Mastigocladopsis repens PCC 10914: one gene and its partner. The protein of the gene in region 1 interacts with the protein of each later gene in a pairwise test. Links are inferred from orthologs where the notes say so. Each region holds a gene or a part of one and is shown in the gene's direction. Other genes may lie near its edges.

What was found.
Region 2: the proteins of MAS10914_RS0118155 (region 1) and MAS10914_RS0117265 interact in binary tests that used the Escherichia coli proteins (3 or more experiments, as listed by UniProt). The link is inferred for Mastigocladopsis repens PCC 10914 from one-to-one orthologs.

The regions. Positions count from the first base shown.
Region 1 is NZ_JH992901.1:3,578,119-3,589,865, reverse strand. The notes cover bases 3,561-6,547. They hold MAS10914_RS0118155 (peptidoglycan D,D-transpeptidase FtsI family protein), read left to right. Parts: upstream 3,561-4,119; coding sequence 4,120-5,976; downstream 5,977-6,547. Other genes in these bases: MAS10914_RS0118150 (iron-containing redox enzyme family protein), read left to right, coding at 6,193-6,547; MAS10914_RS0118160 (hypothetical protein), read left to right, coding at 3,561-3,823. Also shown: MAS10914_RS0118190 (serine/threonine protein kinase), read right to left, coding at 1-10; MAS10914_RS0118185 (hypothetical protein), read right to left, coding at 270-722; MAS10914_RS30460 (sugar-transfer associated ATP-grasp domain-containing protein), read right to left, coding at 792-1,415; MAS10914_RS35670 (hypothetical protein), read right to left, coding at 1,520-1,714; MAS10914_RS0118170 (hypothetical protein), read right to left, coding at 2,492-2,713; more of MAS10914_RS0118160, read left to right, coding at 3,125-3,560; more of MAS10914_RS0118150, read left to right, coding at 6,548-7,317; MAS10914_RS0118145 (class I SAM-dependent methyltransferase), read left to right, coding at 7,485-8,180; MAS10914_RS0118140 (tetratricopeptide repeat protein), read left to right, coding at 8,934-10,634; MAS10914_RS0118135 (hypothetical protein), read left to right, coding at 10,905-11,168; MAS10914_RS0118130 (ABC transporter permease), read right to left, coding at 11,396-11,747. UniProt on the Escherichia coli protein: Essential cell division protein that catalyzes cross-linking of the peptidoglycan cell wall at the division septum. Required for localization of FtsN.
Region 2 is NZ_JH992901.1:3,384,501-3,396,159, reverse strand. The notes cover bases 3,862-6,760. They hold MAS10914_RS0117265 (FtsW/RodA/SpoVE family cell cycle protein), read left to right. Parts: upstream 3,862-4,669; coding sequence 4,670-5,851; downstream 5,852-6,760. Other genes in these bases: MAS10914_RS35640 (hypothetical protein), read left to right, coding at 6,715-6,760; MAS10914_RS36655 (plasmid mobilization protein), read left to right, coding at 6,240-6,389; MAS10914_RS30435 (hypothetical protein), read left to right, coding at 4,051-4,416. Also shown: MAS10914_RS0117300 (phycobilisome rod-core linker polypeptide), read left to right, coding at 1-571; apcA (allophycocyanin subunit alpha), read left to right, coding at 956-1,441; apcB (allophycocyanin subunit beta), read left to right, coding at 1,507-1,992; MAS10914_RS0117285 (phycobilisome linker polypeptide), read left to right, coding at 2,218-2,421; MAS10914_RS0117280 (hypothetical protein), read right to left, coding at 2,673-3,176; MAS10914_RS0117275 (hypothetical protein), read left to right, coding at 3,487-3,843; more of MAS10914_RS35640, read left to right, coding at 6,761-7,002; MAS10914_RS31650 (AAA-like domain-containing protein), read left to right, coding at 6,929-8,866; MAS10914_RS0117255 (WD40 domain-containing protein), read left to right, coding at 8,859-11,659.

The DNA.
Region 1 (11,747 bases):
GGTCTGACATAGAAAAGTAGTGGGTAGTTGGTAAATGTTTAACACGTCCACAGAGATTTCTGCCTAACAGACAACTTGTTAGTGTTGTGGGTTAGAAATTAATACAACCGTGCGAGATGAGTATAGTCACTGGAAAATTTTGTACTATCGCGTACTTTTGTTCTTATTTAGTTTTCCCAAATTTCAGCAGGGAGATAACGTGGTGGATAGTGGATAAATGTTTTTTACAACTCACAACTACCAACTACCAACTATCAACTATCAACTAACTAAATTGATTGACGTTCTAAACTAGCTTCCATCGTACTGGTTAAAAAATGACCAGTTAAGATACCACTGGTGAGGTAGTAGATGTTATCAGAAATTCGGTGGAGAGTTTCAAAGCCACTACGACGTTGGGAATCGCTCAATCCCCAGTACCGCTGTACAATCGTTTCTGGACCAAGCCAGCCTTCTCCTTCCATTTGTCCCAAGAGATTATGCTGCAGTAGGAAAGCATACTGGCGCTCCCCACGATCTAGACGCCCTTTGTATTGCAAGGCAATTTCCGAGCGAACGCCATCGCTATCTGGAAATATGAGCTTGGTCGCCATAGTGAACCAATTATCCCGATTCCAAGCAATCAAGGTCATACCCTTGACGCTGATTGGCATACTATTACGTTCCAGCCAAGTTCCTTGTAGAGTCCAGCGTCCAGGTTCAATGAGAAAAGAGTGAGCCACCTTGTACGTTCCTTACCTTGCTTGAGTACCGCCTAGACTGCGGCAAATAAGTTAAGTACAGTATAGCCGTTAGCTATTTGGGTAGCTTTCAAGGGCAGGTTGTGCTGAATGAGCCAGGTGAGAACGAGTTTCTACGGCAAATGCTTCTTGGGCAAACACAATTTTTTCTTGAACTCCTAAGAGTTTTGGTAAAGCATCATCAATTGCTTCAAGTCGCCTAATCAGTCCCTCTCGATTGGCAATTTGAATTGAAAGACCCGGACGAGCATTTATCTCCAGTAACAGTGGTCCTCTTTCCTGATCTAGAACAATGTCAACGCCGAGATAGCCAAACTCTGTTTTGTCGCCTAACTTGGTAGCCATCTCCAGAATCGTTTGCCAGTGAGGAATTTGGCGATCGCGCAACAAATGCCCTGTTTCCGGATGGTTCTCAATATAGCGGTTGTTCTGGATACCAGCCAGTGTTGTACCAGTTGCAAGGTCAATTCCAACACCGACCCCACCTCTATGCAAATTAGCTTTACCGTCAGAAGCCCGCGTGGGGAGACGCAACATTGCCATTGCTGGTACACCTCGGTAGACAATTACCCGGATATCGGGGACACCTTGATAGGCAATTTCATCAAAGACCGGATCGAACTGTACAGCATATTCAATGATTGCCTTATCGCTTTGTCCTCCCAGTGAAAACATCGCTTCAACATATTGCGTCCAATTAAGACCGGATAGTTGAAATTGTCTCGTTCTGCAAGGTTCACCTCTTCCTCAATCCAGCGACCTGCAATACAAAATTTCATTCACACCACCGGACGGCGTAAATTACCATTTTGGCCTTCGCGATTCTTGATGCGAACCCACCGCACAACAGGACGCTCGAAAACTGCGTTGTTTCCCTCTCCATTTGTGAATCGGAATTTAATCATTCCGCCGGATTCTAAGTCTTTATCGGGCTTTTCTAAAATTTCGGCATTACATAGACGCTGTTGTCGCACCGGTGTCAAGCTTTACTTTGACCTCTTTCTCAACACCAGGAATCCTTGCTTTCTCTACCCAACCGATGGTCTGAGTCTCTTGTTCTTGCGAGTTAATGGCTTGAGTCTGTTGTAAACTGCATCCTGCTCCAGATAATAAACTAAATAAACAAGACGACAAAAATCTTTTTAGATGCATATGATGTATGCAAACTAAATTTACTTCTCATAGCAAGGTTACCGTTTCCCATAAGACAAGGCTTTATAGCCCATTAGTAAATATACTTAATTAAAGTTGCAACAATAACTATCTGGAGGCAGATTGTCGTTAGTAGTGAGGTTTAAGGACAGGGAAAATGTATCTAATTATGCTTGACAAAAATTTATTTATCTGAATTAAAAAAATTAGGAATCGATGACTCAACTTGCTCGGCTAAACAGACAAAGCCCGCAAGGCAGAGACTGCATAGGCAGCCTTTGTTAGGGTGACACCTGTGAACCGAACCTTTCCCCAAAAGCTGACTTGCTAAGAAACCCGGTTTCAAAGAGAAACCGGGTTTCTTAAGGGAGTAGTTGTGAGAACCTGGCAAGCTCAATTGTCACTACCAGGTCACTTTTCCAAATCAACAAAGGAGTACAGGGAATTGTCAAGAGAAATTGTCAGTGAGCGTGACTAACTTATGCACTCTTGCACTCTCAGAACTCAGCCATCTACTCTGTAGAAATCCCGGAGGTCAACTCAACCAATGTAGTGAGGATCTCTGCAAGAACCTGTTTTGGCTGTTTTAAAACTGCTATTTAGGGGGTCGTAGTTGGGCTGGCAGGAGTGGTGGCAGTTGCGGGAGGGGTCGCTGTGGTACCACCTGCGGGTGGGGTAGCGCCAGTATCTGCTGGTTCAGCAGGTGAAGTAGCAGCACCCCCACCCGCAGGTGTATCGCCGCCGCCACCACCACCTTCGCAAGCTCCGAGAACTGCGGTCAGACCTAGAATTAATGCAAAACCAAGGATTTTTATTTTCATAACTCCTCTTTCACCAATTGCGCCTAGAACAATTTTAGCCTGTTGAATACGATACCCTATTTGTTGCTTTTTTTTAAGTGATTTGAGATTACAGATTCAGGCAAAATGTTTTAGCTTCTTGTAAGGTAACTTAATTATTCAGGGTAGCATCACTAAATTTGCTCGCCAACTGGGATATCATCCCAAAAACTGCAATTTTTTTGGCATACTCTTGTTTGTGGTGGCAATGAGTTGCCATACTTTTTCTTTGAGAAACCGAGTATTTTGGAGATGCGAAGATTGATGCGCCTACCTATCAGAATATATTGATTGGGTGTAGGGTGTTATTTGTGATTATTGTCCGAAAGGCAATGATAACCAGAGCAAAAACAGACAATCATCTAGAATAAAGTATTTTCTATCCCAAAAATTATGACTCTTGCTCGCAAATCAGATGTTTCTGCAACGGGCAGTGGGTTCCGGACAGCAGTTAGAAGTGGCAGAAAACGGCACTCTGCTCACCGACAAAAAGCGTCCCCCCAACCAGAAAATGCCCCACAGACACGGCAGTTTAGTACTCCTGGAGCCTCTCTAAGAGCCTCGTCTACATCAGTAGACTCCGGAAAACAAAGGCATTCGTCAAAAAATTTATCAGTCTCTGCACGGCAGCACTCAACTGAAGCTTCCAGTCCCAAGGCATACACCACAACATCCGTGCCAGAGTTAAGCAAACAAAAAGCGCCAACCGTCCCTGTGATGCCATCTGCTGAATCTGTACCTTCGTGGTTGCTGCGCCTATACGCCTTACATCGTCATTCTTCAATTGTGGCGTTTTTGTTGGTGGCTACAACGCTTGTTGTTTATGGTTGGACAGTATATTCCCAACAACTTTGGAGTCAAGCATACCGCAAGCTGCAAAACTTGCAACGCCATGAGCGCCAATTGATGACAACCAATGAGGTGCTAAAAAACAAAATGGCACAAGAAGCAGAACGTCCATCAGCCAAATTGGTATCTCCAACTCCCTCAAGGATGATGTTTGTGAATCCTGCACCTGTTGAGGCTCACCCTGCACCCAACACAACACCAACAGAAATACAACAGCAAACTCCCAATCCGGTGGGATATTAGTCAAAAGTTAGTGGTGAGCCAGCGCGAATGACGGCTTTCCCGCGCCCTGGCGACTGGCGTTGGCGCAGCCTCTGGGGAGGAGATACCCGAAGGGTTAGTGGTTAGTGGTGAACCAGTAGTGCGGGAGGGAAACCCTCCCGCACTACTGGTGAATCCAAAGGGTTAGTAGAACAACCCTTCGGGTATACCTAAGCCTGAGGCACGCACACGCACTCACGCGAAGCGCTTACACTACTCGCTTTGCAACGCAGTGGCTCACCAACAACTAACAACCAACAACCAACAACCAACACACAATGCAAAAGTTACCAGGCAGAACAAAATTTAGAAAATTTAACTTTCCGAAACCAGCACTGACAAGGCGACAGCACAAGGGTTCGAGACGAGAGTACAACAGCAAACTTGCTGACCATACTCAAGAACAAACATCCAAGACTAAACCCAGACTATTCATTGTTTGGAGCTTTCTCATTGCGGCTGGGGTAGGGTTGGCCGTTAACTTGTACAACTTGCAAATCGTAAGTGGTCCAAAGCTAACCCAAAAGGCGCGAAACCAGCAAATGGTGAATTTGCGACCTTTTATGCCCCGTCGCCCAGTGGTGGATCGCAATAAGGATTTGCTGGCAATTGACCGTCCTGTATATACTTTGTACGCCCATCCCAAACTTTTTGAAAATTCTAATCACCAGATGGCAGAACAGCTCTCGTCAATACTGGATCGAGACGCTACTGAGTTAGAAAAAAAGTTTGAAAGTAGAAAAAGCGGTATTACACTTGCCTCTACCTTACCAGAAGAAATTGCTGATCGCATTTCTTCATTACACCTGAATGGCTTAGAGTTAATTCAAAAATACTCCCGATTCTACCCACAGCAGGATTTGGTTTCAGAAGTGGTGGGCTATGTCAATGTTGACCGTCGCGGTCAGGCTGGTGTGGAGTACAGCCAAGAGAAGTTGCTAGAACGTTCTATGCAGACAATACGGTTAAGCCGAGCAGGTAATGGGGCGCTGATGAGCGATTATGCTCCAGATGGTTTTCTCAGTTCTGATGACCTGCGCCTGCAACTGACTATCGACAGCCGCCTGCAACGAGTTGCCCGCTTTGCTCTTAAGGAACAAATGGAAAAGTACCGGGCAAAGCGGGGGGCAGTCATTGTTATGGATGCGTGGGATGGTTCCCTACTCGCCCTGGTTTCTCATCCCACTTATAACCCAAATGAATACTCTAAAGCCGATATCTCTTTATTTAAAAACTGGACGGTAGCAGACCTGTATGAACCAGGTTCAACTTTCAAACCTTTAAATGTGGCTATTGCCCTAGAAGCTGGCGTTATTAAAGCTGATGATGTGTTCAATGACCCCGGTTACATTCAAGTGGCTGACAGAACAATTAAGAATGCCGAAAACAAACGTTACGGGCGGATAAACATAGCTCAAATTCTGCAACACTCCAGCAACATAGGCATGGTTCAAATCATCCAAAGATTGCAGCCTTCAATCTACTACGGTTGGCTGGAACGCTTAGGGCTAGGACAAAGCGTTGATGATACGGATTTACCTTTCACCGTTAGCAGTCAGCTAAAAAGTCAAGAAGAATTTCTTGCCTCGCCTGTCGAACCAGCAACTACCTCCTTTGGTCAGGGCTTTTCGCTGACACCGTTACAGTTGGTGCAAATGCATGGAGCTTTAGCCAATGGGGGCAAATTGGTCACACCTCACGCAGTCCGGGCGCTGATAGACACCAAAGGGCAAGTCCACTATTCACCCAATCGAGATGCATCGCGCCAAATATTCTCACCCACCACCAGCCAAAAGGTCGTAGAGATGATGGAGAGTGTAGTCGATGAAGGATCAGGAAAAGCATCGCAAATTCTTGGGTATCGCATCGCAGGCAAAACCGGCACAGCCCAAAAAGCCAGTTCCGCTGGTGGTTACATCAGCGGATCTGAAATTACCAGCTTCGTGGGTATCTTACCTGTAGAATCCCCTCGTTATGTGGTGTTGGCATTGGTTGATGACCCGAGAGGAGAAAATGCCTATGGCAGTACTGTAGCCGCACCAATTGCTAAGTCAGTCATGGAAGCACTCATTACCATTGAACAGATTCCACCTAGTAAGGTTATCAATCAAGCACCTGCTAGTCCCCAACAGTAAGGAGTAGGGGAAGTAGGGGAGTGGGGGAAGTCAAATTTATCTGTTTATTTCCCTCTACTCCCTCCACTGCCCATCTGCCCCTCTAGACTGAATCTTTCATCATAAACTTAATTTTTCTTTATCACTTGTGGGAGAGGTACTTAAATTTACTTAATGGAAATCTAAATAGTAGAAGTTGAAATAATTTCATGCCTGCCTTTACTAGCCAAGTATTCCATGCACAGCAATTTCGTGATGTCTCCTCTCCCCGAGGTTGAAACAAAGAGTACACAAATAAAAGAAAAAGAAAAAATAGATATAAACTATGCGCGTGTTGAGCAGCAATTTATAGAACTGCTCGCAACAAATAATTTGGACAAAAAACTAGATGCAGAACCTGCGTTAAAGAGCGAGTTTGAAAGCTCACTCTCTGTAGCAATTCGTGCAGCTTATCAAAATGGTGCTGGTGATGATGTAGCTCACTGCTTTCTCCAGCGCATACTTTATCGTATCAATCGGTTAAATTTGTTTTGGTACGACGACCTCCGCCACTACATCAACGAGCGTTCTCCTTACTTGCATAAGGTGCGCGACCAAATTGAGACAGCTTGCCAAGAGTGGGAACTCGCACAAATTGATGTGGCTGCATTGCAACAATTAGATGTTAAGCAAGCTCTCATTGAGCGCTGTGCTGACGATTTAGATCCGCCTTTGTCGCAAGACAGCCGCTACATCCGTGAGGAAATGAGTGAGGCTGGCTACCGTCACTTGCTGGCTATTGGCTCATTTGACGGTTTAGTTGAAGGTAGTCGCCTTTCCCGCATTTTGGGTGGTGCTGCTAATCAAGTACAGTGTACTCTGGTGCGAGTCCTGCTGGAAGAGTACGGCAACGGACGTTTTTCTCGTAAACACTCTACATTTTTTGCCCAAATGCTGGCTGAATTTGGGATGAACACCGAACCAGAGGGATACTTCGATCTAGTTCCTTGGGAGGTGCTGGCTTGCGCTAATCATAATTTCCTCCTCACCGAGTGCAAGCGTCATTTTCTGCGTTACAGTGGAGGGCTGACTTATTTTGAGGTGGCGGGACCTGCAGCTTACAGAAACTATCTTGCGGCGGCGCAACGACTGGGACTATCGGACGCAGCGATGGGTTATTGGGAATTGCACATTCGGGAAGATGAACGCCACGGACGTTGGATGTTGGATGATGTGGCTTTGCCTTTGACCCAAATGTACCCTGATGATGCATGGCAATTGGTGCTGGGATACGACCAAGAAAAGCTCACAGGTGATCGCGCTGCCAAAGCTGTTGTGCGCTCTATACGCGTCGCAGAGCAAGCCATATTGAGTGAGTCATAATGTAAAGCGCTTGGTTTTGCTTTTTTAATTGCTTCATCTACCAACTTATTCCTTTGGTAACAGGTTGTTTACTAAAGGAACATTTTTTCATTGCCTTTTTAGAGATAGCTGATAGGGTGGGCATCACCTGCCTAAAGTTCAACCAATGGAATTTCTGGATAACTCAAATGAAGAACATCTTTTTTTGCCCTGAAGAATCCAATTTTTACTCAAACTGCTTGGACAATTTTGTTTTGAGCAATTGTCAACAATCTGAGTGTATCGTTGAGTTTGGCTCAGGAGATGGGAAACCTGTTATTAATTCATTATTGAAAAACAGGTTTGATGGTGTGATACATGGATTTGAATTAAATACTTCTGCCTGGAAAGTTGCTAATTTAACAATCGACGAATATAATCTCGGACAAAAATATATAATCCATAATTCATGTTTGTTTGAATCTTCTCAAACAGAAGCTGAGTATCTAGTTGCTAATCCTCCGTATCTTCCCGCACCAGATAAAGATATTTGTATGCCACTCTTATTTGGTGGCACAGATGGAGCAACAATTACCAACGAACTCTTATCATTAGGTTATGAGAATGTACTCCTTTTAGTCTCTAGCTTTTCTAATCCAGAAAGTACAATTCATCATGCTAGAGCGAACGGTTACAGGGTGACAAATTTTATAGTTTTACCTTTAAAATTTGGATACTATAGCTCTGAGCTAAAAGTTAAAAATCACATAGAGGAATTACGAAAAAATAAAATGGCATTCTATTCTGGTGATTATTACTTTTTAGCTGGGGTTTTATTTCAAAAGTCCCAGGAATCTGGAGCAGATTTATCTAACGAGTTAGCTCAAGTTATGACAACTTTGTAATATAGGCGAATAGAACCACACTCACAAACCCGGTTTCTTATAGAAACTGGGTTTCTCAAATTGAAAACAATGTCAAACTTTTTCTCTTAATTTCCTGATATAGCAATCCTAAATCATAAGCCCTACGTACACCGCACTCGGGTATGCCTGCGGCACGGTACGCGAACGTGAACAATAAATGATGGAGTAGGGTAGGCAGCATTGCCGACCCTACGCGCTGGATTGTTTGCTTGGTCAAGGAATCCGCAAAAATTTTCAGAAAAGATTAATACTTTTCTTCAAAAGATTCACAATACCCTTTAGGGTAACGGCTCACCGTTAACTGAACCGTAATGAGGGTGGGGTACTAGATATTCATGCAAGAGGTCTAATGACCGGAGAAATTGACATGAGACGGAAACAACCTCGTCCTCCAAAATCTATCTTAAAGTAGATGTAAAATATTTAAAAGTTTTAAATTAACAAATAAATGTGTTATTTCCTACAATTATTATTATTGAGCACTAAATCCGGAATGAGTAATAATTGGATCTGATTTTTACGAGAAGATTAATGTAACTGCTTTAACATCAAGCTGTAAGCCAGTTCCAATAGCTTTCTCGCTCCCATTGCTGTGCAGGTAGATTGAGTGTCCCTAACTCGCCCTTGAAGCACGACACTACTTGAGAAGAACTACCTGTTGTTGAGTTAACAAGGTGCATCTCAATATTGTTCACTCTATCAAACCAGCCTTTGAAGGTTTACCAAAAAAAGATGAACTCACAACCACCCCTGCCTAACAATGAAATAGCTAGGCTCAATGCACTTCACCAGTATCAAATTCTCGACACTCCTGCCGAAAAAGTCTTCGATGACTTCACCTTTTTGGCTACACAAATTTGTCGTACCCCAATTGCGCTTATTAGCCTTATCGATGGGAATCGGCAGTGGTTCAAATCGAAGGTGGGTTTAACAGCGTGTGAAACAAGCCGGGACGTTGCATTCTGCGCCTATAGTATTTTGCAACAAAGACCATTAGTGGTCAGCAATGCGTTAGCAGACTCCAGGTTTGCAACAAACCCTTTGGTCACCTCCGACCCCAATATTCGTTTTTACGCTGGTGCGCCCCTCGTTACACCTGAGGGATTTGCGATTGGAACGCTGTGTGTTATAGACGTAGTGCCCCGAGATTTGAGCCTGGAACAGGTGGAAGCACTACGGGTATTAAGTGACCAGGTGATTGCACAATTTGAGTTGCGGCGTAATGCCGCAACTCTATCACGCGCTATCATTCAACGGCAGCAGGCGGCAGCACAGCTTCGTCGCCAGCAGGATTTTATTGAGGTCTTGTATCGCCAAGGAGAGGAAAAGGCTCAAAGAGGAGACTACCAAGGAGCCATTGCAGACTTTAACCAGTTCCTGCGGCTCAATCCAAACGGTTTCAAGGCTTACTACAACAGAGGGCTTGCCCGTCAAAAGCTAGGAGACTACAAAGGTGCAATGATAGACTTTGATATGTACCTGCGGTTTAATCCTAACGATGTTGAAGCTCGCTGCAATCGGGGGCTGCTCCGTTTTGAACTTGGAGACTATAAGGGAGCAATTGCGGATTACAGCAATACGATGCATATCAATCCTGACTATGTCGTTCCTGGCGACAATGGATTTATCTGCGCTGAACTTAATCCCCAAGAGGCAATTGTTAATCAAACCTACTCATTAGGGCTTCATCCCAATCATGTCGATGTTGATATTGATATCAATATCAGCCAGACTCATGCTCGCTCTGAGTTGGAAGATTACAACGGTCTAATTGAGGATAAAACCCAGTTTCTGCCTCATCATCCTAACGATACTGAAAGGTACATTAGCCGAGGTTCTGCCCGCTATGAGCTTGAAGATAGCACTCAGTCTCTGGGACTGAGTTTTGATAATGCCAAATCTTTTCTTAGCCGGGGTAATACCCGTTGCGAGTTGGAAGATTACAGTGGTGCTATTGAAGATTATACCCAATTTTTAAGGATTAATCCTTACAATGCACAAGCTTACATCAGCCGGGGTAATGCTCGCTTTATGCTAAAAGATTACACTGGCGCAGTGGAAGATTATAATCAGTGCTTAAGGATGAATCCTAAGGATGCTGAAGCTTACATCAGCCGGGGTAAGACGCGTTACGAGTTGGAAGATTACAGTGGCGCTATTGAAGATTACACCCGCTCCATAGAGCTGAGTTCCAACAATGCTGAAGCTTACATCAATCGAGCTAATGCTCGCTCTAGACTCAAAGATTACAGCGGCGCAATCGATGATTACACGGAGTTTCTGCGGTTTAATCCTAACGATGCTAAAGCTTATATCAGCCGGGGTAATGCCCGCTCTAAGCTAAAAGATTACAGCGGTGCAATCGATGATTACAAAAGAGTGTGGTCAAAAGCAATTGAGCAGTTACCTAAGCTATCCAACGAGGAGAGCTGATGAGAAATTGCCTTTAGACATTTCTCTTTGACTCGTGGAGTTTTTGACTGTTGGCTAGAGTTCTTGCAAATATCCCTAGTTCTATAATTTGGCACTACAGAAGGAAATAATTTTATATATTTTTTTTATCTATAACTAAAGGGGTAAGGGTGTAGGGTGTGAAAGACCCATACAGAACCCCGTTTTCATTCAATTGTTGTTGTGGTAAACATTAAGTGTCTCCAACCTATTTACAATTGATAAAGTCGTTTAAATCCCAGGGGGAGAAACATGAGAGTCTGGCTTGCCTGCTTTTTGGTGCTGTTTGCTCTAGCGGAACTATTTGACTGGGTGAAAGAATTTACCCTACCACTTCCTATATATATATTAGGTGGAGCATTTCTAGCTGTTGCTTCCAACTACGACAAGCTTTTTGGAGCTTACTTCAGTCATGCAATGACTGAAGCAAGATGGGAACAATCCAAGTTAGATTCTCCTTCTTCTACAATTTCTTTGCCTGTTGAAGAATCTCAAAAATCTGAAATAAAAAGTTAATCTGTTGAGACGTTATATCATGTTTGGAAAATTACCCATAATAAAACTTGTTTGTAGTAAGGACTTTAGTCCTTGCTTTCTCGAGCAAGAGGACTAAAGTCCTTACTACAAATTTATTAAGCTTTGCACAGATCTCTATTGCAACGTATACTCAATAATGCCGATTTTTTTGAAAAACTCTAGGTGAATCGTTGGTTCACCGCCACTTATTTGTACAATCTGTCAGTTTAAAGGTCTCTTTGTTGCCCCTCCAATACAATTTGCGAGAGGAAGTATCCGGTTATATCTAGCAATTGGTCAAGTATAAAGCCGATGATACTTATATAGATTATCGCCTGGATAATGTAATTTGGATTCCTTGAATTATAAGCACTCCAAATGACAACACCAAGACCTCGTCCACCTGTTAACATTTCTATGGCAATAACTGTAAACCAGGCTACCCATATGCCAATTCTTAAACCACGAAATATGTGATGAATAGCAACTCGAAAGTTACCACCTTCTTGGCGAAATTGTCTGACACCCTTTGCCGTATCGATGATAACTGTCCAAAGAGCACTCATAAAAACTACGACA
Region 2 (11,659 bases), 190 kb from region 1 along the record:
GTCGGTTGAAGTGGGTGTGGGTACAAACCGCCGCAAACCCGCACGCATTTACCGCATGACGGTAGGCGCAAACCAAGCAGAAATGCAACAGGTGATAAACGCCATTTACTGTCAGGTGCTGGATGTGTTTAGTGGTCAAGTTCCTGACTACTTCCGTCGTACTGACTTGGATAGCCGATTGCGGAATGGCGAAATTTCTGTGCGGGAATTTGTCCGTGAACTGGCTAGCTCAGAAATCTATCGCAAGCGCTTCTACACGCCCTATCCCAACACCAAGGTGATTGAGTTCCTCTTCCGTCACCTGTTGGGACGCGCACCAGCCACCCAAGCGGAAATTCGCTCCTACAACAAATTGCTGGCAGATAGCGGTTTAAGAGCCGCTGTAGAGGCGATCGTAGATAGCCCAGAGTATGCTCGGTACTTTGGTGAGGATGTGGTGCCTTATGGTCGCTTCCCATCCCTACCAGCAGGTAACTACCTCGGTAGCGTGAAGGCGGCGGCTGACTTGGTGAAGCAGTCCTGGTCTAGCTTATCTCCTGCTGTGATTACGGGACGGTCTAGCCTGCGTTAAAGCTAGGAAAAGGGGACAAGGAGGACAAGGGGGAATTTGCACCCGTGTCTTCCCCTACTCCCCTATCTTCCCTTGCTTTAATAACCCGCAAACTTTCTTAACATTGCTTTCAGGATGTGGGCATGACACTAAACATGAAAAGCAATGTTACAAAGTGTTAAGAGCAGTCATATTTGCTCAACAGAATGCCCGAAAATAATTCCGGAAGGTAGTTGAGTTTAGAAGCTTGTGTACTAGTCATTACTCAAGCAGACTCGGAATGTACTAAATGCAGCAGCCCCAAAGCTGTTGTGTCTAAAAAAACGAGAAAACAGAGCTACCGTTAACCAATAAATTCGCACCAGTTTAACATTCTGGTTTCATTAGTACTGGAGGACTCCATTAATGAGTATCGTCACGAAAGCCATCGTGAATGCTGATGCAGAAGCTCGTTATCTTAGCCCCGGCGAATTGGATCGGATCAAGGGCTTTGTTACCAGTGGTGAGCGTCGTCTCCGCATTGCTCAAGTTTTAACTGACAACCGCGAGCGTATCGTTAAGCAAGCTGGTGACCAACTGTTCCAAAAGCGCCCTGATGTTGTTTCTCCTGGTGGTAACGCTTACGGTCAAGAAATGACCGCTACCTGCTTGCGTGACCTGGATTACTACCTGCGCCTCATCACCTACGGAGTTGTCTCTGGTGATGTCACCCCCATCGAAGAAATCGGCGTTGTCGGCGTCCGTGAAATGTACAGGTCTCTCGGTACTCCTATCGATGGTGTAGCTTCTGGCATCAACGCTATGAAGAACGTTGCTGCATCACTGTTGTCTGCTGAAGACGCTGGTGAAGCAGGCGCTTACTTCGACTACCTAGTCGGTGCGATGCAATAAGATAAACCTGTTTCCCTGCTGAAACAGAAGTGTTGCAATACGGTTGGAAATAAGGAAATAACAACATGCAAGACGCAATTACCGCTGTTATTAACTCTTCGGACGTTCAAGGTAAGTACTTGGACACTGGTGCTCTAGAAAAGCTCAAGAGCTACTTCTCAACTGGCGAACTGCGCGTACGTGCTGCGACCAGCATCGCTGCTAACGCCGCTGCAATTGTAAAAGAAGCTGTGGCTAAGTCCCTGCTGTACTCTGACATCACCCGTCCCGGCGGTAACATGTACACCACCCGTCGCTATGCTGCTTGCATCCGCGACTTAGATTACTACCTCCGCTATTCCACCTACGCTATGTTGGCTGGCGATCCATCCATCCTGGATGAGCGCGTACTAAATGGTTTGAAAGAAACCTACAACTCCTTAGGTGTACCCATCGGTGCTACCGTGCAAGCTATCCAAGCTATGAAGGAAGTTACCGCTAGCTTGGTAGGTCCTGATGCTGGTAAGGAAATGGGTGTTTACTTCGACTATATTTCCTCTGGCTTGAGCTAAGAGCTAGGTTGCACTTAATCATTTAAGTGCGGCTCCCTTAAGGTCTGGAAATCAATCGTGAGTGCTAGAACGTTTAATCGCTTATCTTGCTAAAGATGATGTGTGATGAGTGTTAAGGGTCTAGTATTGATGCTTGATTTCCAGCCTTTGAATGATTAGATAAAAATATGCACTCACAATTTTGAAATAAAAAAGTTTTCACATCACTATAGGAGATTTAACATCATGCGGATGTTTAAGGTTACTGCTTGTGTTCCTAGCCAAACTCGGATTCGTACCCAGCGTGAACTGCAAAACACTTTCTTCACCAAGCTCGTTCCCTACGAAAACTGGTTCCGCGAACAGCAGCGGATTCAAAAAATGGGCGGCAGAATTGTTAAGGTAGAGTTGGCAACTGGTAAGCAGGGAGCCAACACTGGGTTGCTGTAATTCTTCTAGACCTAATATAGACCTAATTCAAATTGTAGGGAGTTGTAAAGAGGTCAAGTGACCTCTTTTTTGTGGCATCAAAAAAGAAAACCCCATTTGCAAGATGGGGTAAAGTCATGTAGTTATAAAGCCATGTGGAATACATGTGGAATGTGTGGAAAGCCTTTATACTCCCTCTACACAATTAAGGTCTTTAGAGAGACTGATACAGAAGGTTTTGGACATTTTTGAAGTAAAGGTCAGGTTGATTATCACTGAGGTCGCTTTGGCATATTTTGCTGAGATTGCTCAATTTGTTCGCGCTGCTCATCAGTTAAAACCGATTTCACTTCTTCTTGAGACGACTGCACAATCTCTTGAATTTTTTCTTTCTGATCGTCGCTCAGATTCAGTTGGGCAAAAGGATCATTGCCCCCTCCTGCCTGAGTAGGAGCACCTGGTCCACCAAACCCACCCTGTGTTCCACCTCTACGGTTTCTCATTGCAGCTGTCTTTTCTTCTAATTCTTGTCGTTGTTCTGATGTGAGAACATCATCAATTTTTTCGCGGGTTTCTTTGTTAATCTCCTCTAACCGCTCTTTTTGGTCATCACTCAGGTTTATATTTGGACGTTGACCGGGTGCTCCTTGTTGTGGAAACCTCTGCGCCTGCAAAACTTGATTTGGCGCACTGGGTAAAGCTTGTACGCCTAAGGGAACAGCCACAAAAGCAAGCCCAATGACTGAAGACAACATCATCATAAGTTTGAGTTTCATTGTGACCTCGTTACCAATTTATTGAGTTCAACATCACAATCATAGGAATTTACATTCTTTTTGAGCATGGGGTAAAAGTACCAAATCTAACGTCCTGGTCATAGATTAAAAGTACTAAATCCAACCATGACTTTTCTCCTATGTCACTTCTAAGTAATTTTGCTGAGGGTCTTGGCATTTGTTGTGTCCTATACAGTAGACCTTGGCGTTTCATCAAGTCGTCATATATCAGTATCGGCTCAATAAACAGGGGTAGTCGAGAAAAATAAAAAAATGAGCGAGGAACACATAGCGTCGTAGAATATGACAGATGACGCAAAAGCAATCGAGTGAAAAGTTAGTAGAGACTTTAGTGCAAACCATCAACCCGAAGGAAATTGCAGAGGAGTCCTTGCGTCAAACAGTAGAGATACTACTGAACCTGATAGAGCAATTACATACAGAAGTAAAAGAGTTACGAGAAGAAAACCAACGCTTAAGAGACGAAAACAACCGCCTCAAGGGAGAACAGGGTCAGCCAGACATCAAAGCCAAAAAACCGAGAGGGTTCTCAAACAACCACTCATCAGAAGAAGAACGAAAGACTCTGAAAAACCACTCCAAGGGCAGCAAAAATGCTCATCTAAAAATAGACCGAGAAGAAATACTGGAGTATCCCTTAGAATGACTGCCAGCAGATGCACAATTCAAAGGTTACGAGGAAGTAATCGTTCAAGACATCACCCTGGCAGCCGATAACGTATTATTCCGTAAACAGAAATACTATTCGCCGTCTGAAGGAAAAACTTATCTGGCAGAACTACCACTAGGTTACTCTGGAGAATTTGGCCCGGGAATAAAAGCCTTGGTGATTAGTTTGTACTATGGAGGCAATATGACCCAAGGCAAACTGTTAGAGTTTTTAGAGGATATTGGCATCTCCATGTCAGCAGGGCATTTGTCCAACCTGTTGATCAAAAACCACCCTTGTTTTGAAAGCGAGAAAAGTGAAATCTATGAAGCTGGGCTAGCTAGCAGTCCCTGGCAGCAGTTTGACCAGACTGGTGCCCGTGTTGCTGGAGTCAACTATACCACCAATGTAGTGTGTAACCCTTTGTATACGGTCTACTTTACAACTCCCAACAAAGACAGATTAACTGTACTGAAGGGATTACAAACCAAATTATTGAGCCGATACGAATTCGCGGCTACTGCCGGGTTCTTGCGATCGCCTAACCAATCTCGAAACTTAGTAATATAGTTTTTGACCTGATGAGCGGAATCATGCTTTACGCACTGGTCTTCAAGCCTACTAATGAGCCAGTGGGAGCGTACATACACCGCGCCATAGGTCTTCTGCTTAAACGCTGATTAACCGCTTAATCGGCAATTGTGTGTAAGCTGTAGTCAAAGCTTCTCCAGGACGTTTCCAAGTGTAAAAGTCATCTCTTGTTTGAATGCTACTTGGTATCATTAACGTCAACTCGAACGATTAGACCTTAATTTTATTCATCGTGAATCTACGCCGCTTGATTCCATTATTTGACAACTCCGTATCTAGCTGGGCATTAGAGGCGCGTTTATTGCGCTGGTTAACAATGGTTTGGCTGTTTGTCGGGGTAGTCATGCTATTTTCGGCATCCTATGCTGTAGCTGATGTCCGTCACCATGATGGGCTGTACTACTTTAAGCGTCAAATCCTATGGGTGCTAGTAGGTTTAATAGTATTCAATATTGTTGTTCATTTGCCCTTGCGTAGGATTTTGGGGTTATCCAATTGGTTTATCTTCCTGCTGCTGGGATTAATTTTCGTCACCATGGTTCCAGGAGTGGGAAAGACAGAACTTGGTGCGGCTCGCAGGCTCGTCGGACCAGTTCCGATTCAACCTTCCGAGTTAATTAAGCCCTTTTTAGTGCTGCAAAGTGCTCAACTTTTTGGTCAGTGGGATAGACTGAGTTGGCGCGTTCGCTTCACCTGGCTCGGTATTTTCGGTTTTGTCATTCTAGGGATTTTGGCACAGCCCAACTTGAGTACTGCTTCACTTTGCGGCATAACGATTTGGCTGATTGCCCTAGCAGCTGGATTGCCTTACAAGTACCTAGGAGGAACAGCTGTTGGTGGAGTATTTTTAGCTATACTCAGTGTTACCTTTAGAGAGTATCAGCGCAAACGGGTGATGTCGTTCCTCAATCCTTGGGCTGATGCGAGTGGGGATGGTTACCAGTTGGTGCAAAGCCTACTGGCAGTGGGTTCTGGTAACACATGGGGTGCTGGGTTTGGGCTTTCTCAACAAAAGCAGTTTTATTTACCAATTCAGGACACTGACTTTATTTTTGCAGTGTTTGCTGAGGAGTTTGGTTTCGTTGGTAGTATGGTGCTGTTGTTACTGCTTGCTTTATACGCCACCCTAGGATTAGTTGTAGCCCTCAAGGCAAAGCATCCAGTATATCGACTCGTGGGGATTGGCGTGACAATTTTGATGGTGGGACAATCATTACTCCATATTGGAGTTACGACTGGAGCTTTGCCTACTACTGGTTTGCCTTTGCCCATGTTTAGTTATGGTGGGAATTCAATGATTGCTAGTTTGCTAGCAGCTGGTTTGCTAATTCGGGTAGCACGCGAGAGTAGTGAAGCTGAAGTAGTACCCTTGCAAGAAGAATCTGAGAAGAGGCGGAAACGGCGGCTTTTTTAGAGAATTGACACTCCCCTGGCTGAACAAATTTCGCTACGCTCATTTGTTCGGAATCTTGGGGATTCTTGGTTCATTGAGACCACTTAGATTAGGTTCCTTGCGTCATCTAACCCAGAGGTGGGACTCTCCCCAAGCGTTAACTTTCCGAGTGCCCCTCGGTAGTTGCATTTTTTGCAAGTCCTGTTTAGATTGAAACAAATCGTTTCAGAATTCTGATTCGTCTAGCTCCTATGAATCTTTTACCTACTGCTAGGAGGAAACTAGAACAATGCAGTAGAACCGCATAGATTCAATTGTCAAGGAACAGAAAAGCCGTTAGGCAGTTAGGTTTTTATACAGGTTGATTACCGTGCCTGTTATACTTGATTGTACTGACAATTGGCGGGATATGTCAAGAACAAAAAAGCTAGATATCAGAGTATCTGAGTACGAATTCCTTCAACTACAACAAGAAGCGGAAAAACAAGGTTGTTCAATGTCTGACTTGGTTCGGAAATACATTTCTAAACTTCCCAAACCAAACATCACGGTAGGCTAAAGCCTACGTTGTGGTTTTCATCCCCGGGCTGTTCGCGCAGCGTGCCGAAGGCATAGCCACGGGGTTTTCAACCTACCCCTTATAAGGTGTAAAACTGGGTGACGAGGAGGGTGGGTGTGACATCCTCCCACACCAAATCAAAGATTTGGTAGTCAAGTTTCTTCGTACCAGGTCACCAAGAGCAATAGACCGCATAAGTTGATTTTGCTTTTCTCTATAAGATAATAGGTATCAATAAGATATTGCACTGTGCTGAATCGGTGTTTTATACATATCTCAATAAATTTGTCAATATGTAAATTCTCAAACTTTCTCATACTCGCTAATGAGTAATAACACGTGTGTCAAAACAATTTTGCTCTTGGCGGCGAATCCAAGAAAAACTTCTGCGTTACGACTAGATGAAGAGGTACGGGAAATTGATGAGGGATTGCGACGCGCAAACAAGCGGGAGCAGTTTAAATTAGAGCAGAAATGGGCAGTGCGATGCTCCAGAGGAGCCGCCCAAAGGGCGATCGCGCGATTTTTACCGAGCAATCTTGGACACTCAACCCCAGATTGTACACTTGTGCGGACACGGTGCTGGGGAAGATGGCATTGTGTTGGAAGATGACACGGGGCAAATAGCGTTAGTGCAGGCAGATGCGCTCTCCGGTATGTTTAAGCTATTTGCTAGAAAAGGGGTTGAGTGTGTTCTGCTGAACGCTTGTTATTCAGAGGTGCAAGCAGAAGCGATTAGCCAACACATTGAGTATGTGATTGGTATGAATTCGACGATAGGAGATAAGGCTGCGATTAATTTTGCGGTGGCGTTTTACGATGCTTTAGCGGCTGGGGAAGAGGTGGAGTTTGCCTATGATTTGGGTTGTTCTCAGCTTATTGGTTTGAAGGAATACCAAACCCCTGTGCTTAAAAGAAAATCACTCAATAGTCCCGTTGCACAGAAGACAACGCGCCAACGCATCTTTATCAGTTATAAGCGTGATGTTGAGCCAGATCAACCAGTCGCTTTAGAAATTTTTCAAGCGCTGTCGCAACAACACGAAGTCTTTATCGACCAGACGATGTTGGTAGGTACGCGTTGGGCTGAACGCATCGAAGCGGAAATTCGTCAAGCTGATTTTCTCATCGTTTTCCTTTCGGCGCGGTCAGTTCACAGCGAGATGGTTGAGCAAGAAATCCGGATGGCGCATGAGTTTGCACAAGTGCAGGGAGGGCGTCCCGCTATTCTCCCGGTGCGTTTAGCATATCGGCAACCATTCCAGTATCCTTTGAGTGCTTACCTTAACGATATCAACTGGGCTTTTTGGCAAAGTGCGGAGGATACGCCACGGCTGATAGCAGAGTTGACACAAGCTATCTCAGGTGGAGAGTTGCCTTTTGATGCGGCGCAAGCCAAAGCTGCTTTACTTGAGACGAGTGAACCTTCACCCTTACCTCGACCTTTTGCTTCAGCACAGCCAGTGGCGTTGGAAATGCCAGAAGGAACGATGGACACTCAATCTGCGTTTTATGTGGAACGTCCATCGGATGCTATTGCCATCAGGACAATTGCACAGCGGGGAGTTACTATTGCGATTAAAGGACCCAGACAAGTTGGTAAGAGTTCGCTGTTGATTCGCGCAATTGAAGCTGCGGTGAACGCGGGTAAGCGAGTTACTTTTTTGGATTTCCAACTTTTTGACAAAGCCGCCCTGACAGATGCTGAACTTTTCTTTCAGCGGTTTTGCCGCTGGCTGACTTATGAATTGGAAATGGAAGACCGAGTGGAGGAGTATTGGAAGACGCCGCTTGGGAACAGCCAACGTTGCACGCGCTATGTTCAACGCCATATTTTAAAAGAGTTGGGCAAAACGCCTCTTGTTTTGGCGATGGATGAGGTGGATAAGGTTTTTGACGCTGACTTCCGCAATGATTTTTTTGGAATGTTACGGAGTTGGCACAATAGCCGCGCCACAACACCCATATGGAAGCAGCTGGATTTGACGCTGGTCACTTCCACGGAACCTTATCAACTGATTGACGACCTTAACCAATCACCTTTTAATGTTGGGCAGGTGATTGAATTACAAGATTTTACACCAGAACAAGTGACTGACCTCAATCGCCGTCACGGTTCACCCCTCAACTCCAGTCAGGAAAGACAATTGATAGTTTTGTTGGGTGGGCATCCTTATTTGGTGCGTCGGGCGCTTTATTTAGTCGCGAGTCAGCAAACTTCCACGACTGAGTTGTTTGCCAATGCGACTGCTGATAGTGGTCCTTTTGGGGAGCATCTGCGTCGGCATCTCTCGCTGCTACATGATAAAACAGAATTGATCCAAGGACTGCTGCAAATCATTCGTCAGAATACCTGCGACGATAAGCGTATCTTCTGGCGGTTGCGGGGTGCGGGTTTGGTGCGCGAGGAAGGACGGGTAGTTTTGCCACGCTGTCAGCTTTACGCCAACTATTTCCGGGAGAACTTGCGTGAGTAACTCAAGCATCTACACTGTTGGCGGTACTGTGCAAGCCAACCAAAATGGTGTCTACATTCCCCGCAAAGCGGATGAGGAATTGTTGGCGCTGTGTCGAGAAAGGAAGTTTGCTTACATCCTCACCTCACGCCAGATGGGTAAATCTAGTCTGATGGTGCGGACTGCTGAACAACTCGCAGAAGAAGGAATTCAGACGGTTACGATTGATTTGACGCAGGTGGGCGTGCAGGTGACTGCGGAACAATGGTATCTGGGGTTACTTACAATTATTGAAGGAACCTTGATGCTGGATACAGATGTAGTGCAGTGGTGGCAAGAACGCTCTCATCTGGGTTTTACGCAGCGGCTGACTTCATTTTTTCAGGATGTGTTGCTGAAAGAAGTTGCTTCATCTGTCGTGATTTTTGTTGATGAAATTGATACGACTCTTAGCCTAGATTTTACTGACGATTTTTTTGCTGCTATTCGCTATCTCTATGTTGCTCGCGCTTCCAATCTAGAGTATCAGCGTCTTTCCTTTGTTTTGATTGGTGTCGCAACTCCAGGCGATTTGATACGCGATCCTAAGCGTACACCGTTTAATATTGGTCAGCGCGTTGACTTGACTGATTTCACGTTTGAAGAAGCAAAACTTCTGGGTGACGGACTGGGGCTGCATACTGAGGAAGTGCAACAGGTGCTGAGATGGATGCTGGAGTGGACAGGAGGACATCCATATTTATCACAACGGCTTTGTTGCATTGTTAGCCAGGAGAATAAAAAAAGTTGGTCAAAAGCTGATGTTGACAGCTTGGTGAGCAGTACTTTCTTGGGTGCAATGAGCGAGCAAGATAATAACTTGCAGTTCGTGCGTGATATGTTGACTAAACGCGCACCAGATAAAGAAGGTGTTTTGACTGTTTATCGAGAGGTTCGCCGGGGTAAGTCGGTTCTGGATGAGGAACAATCAATAGTCAAGTCTCATCTGAAGCTGTCGGGTGTGGTGCGGCGTGAGCAAAATGTTTTGCAGGTGCGGAATCGAATTTATCGGCAAGTGTTTGATTTAAAGTGGGTGAATCAACATTTGCCGTTGAATTTGCGGGATTTTTGGGAGCGTTACAAGCCATTGTTACCATATCTTGCAATAGCGTTGGTATTTTCTGTTGCAATGAGTGCACTGGCACTTTATGCTAACGAGCAACGTCAAGAAGCAGTCAATCAGCGACAAGAAGCATTACGTCAGCAACAAGAGGCAGAAAAACAACGTAATTCGGCAAAGAAGGAGGCTACAAATGCTCAGAGACAGGAGAAATTAGCTCAACAACGCGCCAAGGAAGCACAGGCAGCTCAAAAGCGAGCAGAAACATCTCAACAAGCAGAAGCAAAACAACGTCAACTGAGTGAACAACGTAGAGTACAGTTAGCTGATGCTCTCACCAAAACCAAAGCTGCTCAACAAGCTGAAAGAAAACAACGTCAACTTGCTGAACAACGTCAATTACAAATAGCTGATGCTCTCACTAAAACCCAAGCTGCTGAAAAATTAGCTGTGCAACGTCAGCAAGAAGCGCAGAAACAGCGAGACATTGCCCAACAACGAGAAAAAGAAGCAAATAACGCAAAAGCAGAAGCAGAGAGACTGGGAGTTAATGCACAAATCCTCGCGCAAAGTCTAACTTCAGAAAACCTGTTTGTCTTATCACATTTAAATTTTGAGGCTTTGCTAGAAGGTTTGAAGTTAGGCAAACGAGTCAAACTTCTGGACAAGGATATAGAACCAGGCAACCGCATGAAAGCAGTTGCTACTCTCCAGCAGGTTGTTTATGAGATAAGTGAACATAACCGACTGGAAGGACATAGCGCTCATGTCAGCAGCGTCGCCTTCAGTCCGGATGGCAAGACGATTGCTTCTGGCAGTCTGGATCGCACGGTACGGTTGTGGAATCTCAAGGGGGAGCAACTCAAAACCCTGACTGGGCATAGCAGCCCTGTCAGCAGCGTCGCATTCAGTCCGGATGGTAAGATGATTGCTACTGGCAGTAGTGACAAGACGGTACGGTTGTGGAATCTTAAGGGAGAGCTACTCAAAACCCTGAGTGGGCATAGCGATGGTGTTCATAGCGTGGCATTCAGTCCGGATGGTAAGACGATTGCTACTGGCAGTTGGGACGCTACAGTACGGTTGTGGAATCTTAAGGGAGAGCAACTCAAAACCCTAACTGGGCATAGCAGCCGTGTCTGGAGCGTGGCATTCAGTCCGGATGGCAAGACGATTGCTTCTGGCAGTGATGATAACACGCTACGCTTGTGGAATCTCAACGGGCAGCCACTCAAAACCCTAACTGGGCATAGCAGCCGTGTCAGCAGCGTGGCATTCAGTCCGGATGGCACAATTGCTTCTGGCAGTCTGGATCGCACGGTACGGTTGTGGAATCTCAAGGGGGAGCAACTCCAAACCCTGAGTGGGCATAGCAGTTATGTCTGGAGCGTGGCATTCAGTCCGGATGGCACAATTGCTTCTGGCAGTCTGGATCGCACGGTACGGTTGTGGAATCTCAAGGGGGAGCAACTCCAAACCCTGAGTGGGCATAGCAATTCTGTCATGAGCGTAGCATTCAGTCCTGATGGCAACACGATTGCTACTGGCAGTTGGGACGCTACAGTACGGTTGTGGAATCTCAAGGGGCAGCCACTCCAAACCCTGAGTGGGCATAGCAGTTCTGTCAACAGCGTGGCATTCAGTCCCGATGGCAACACGATTGCTACTGGCAGCGGTGAAAGGTTTACTGCCAGTGATGACAACACGGTACGGTT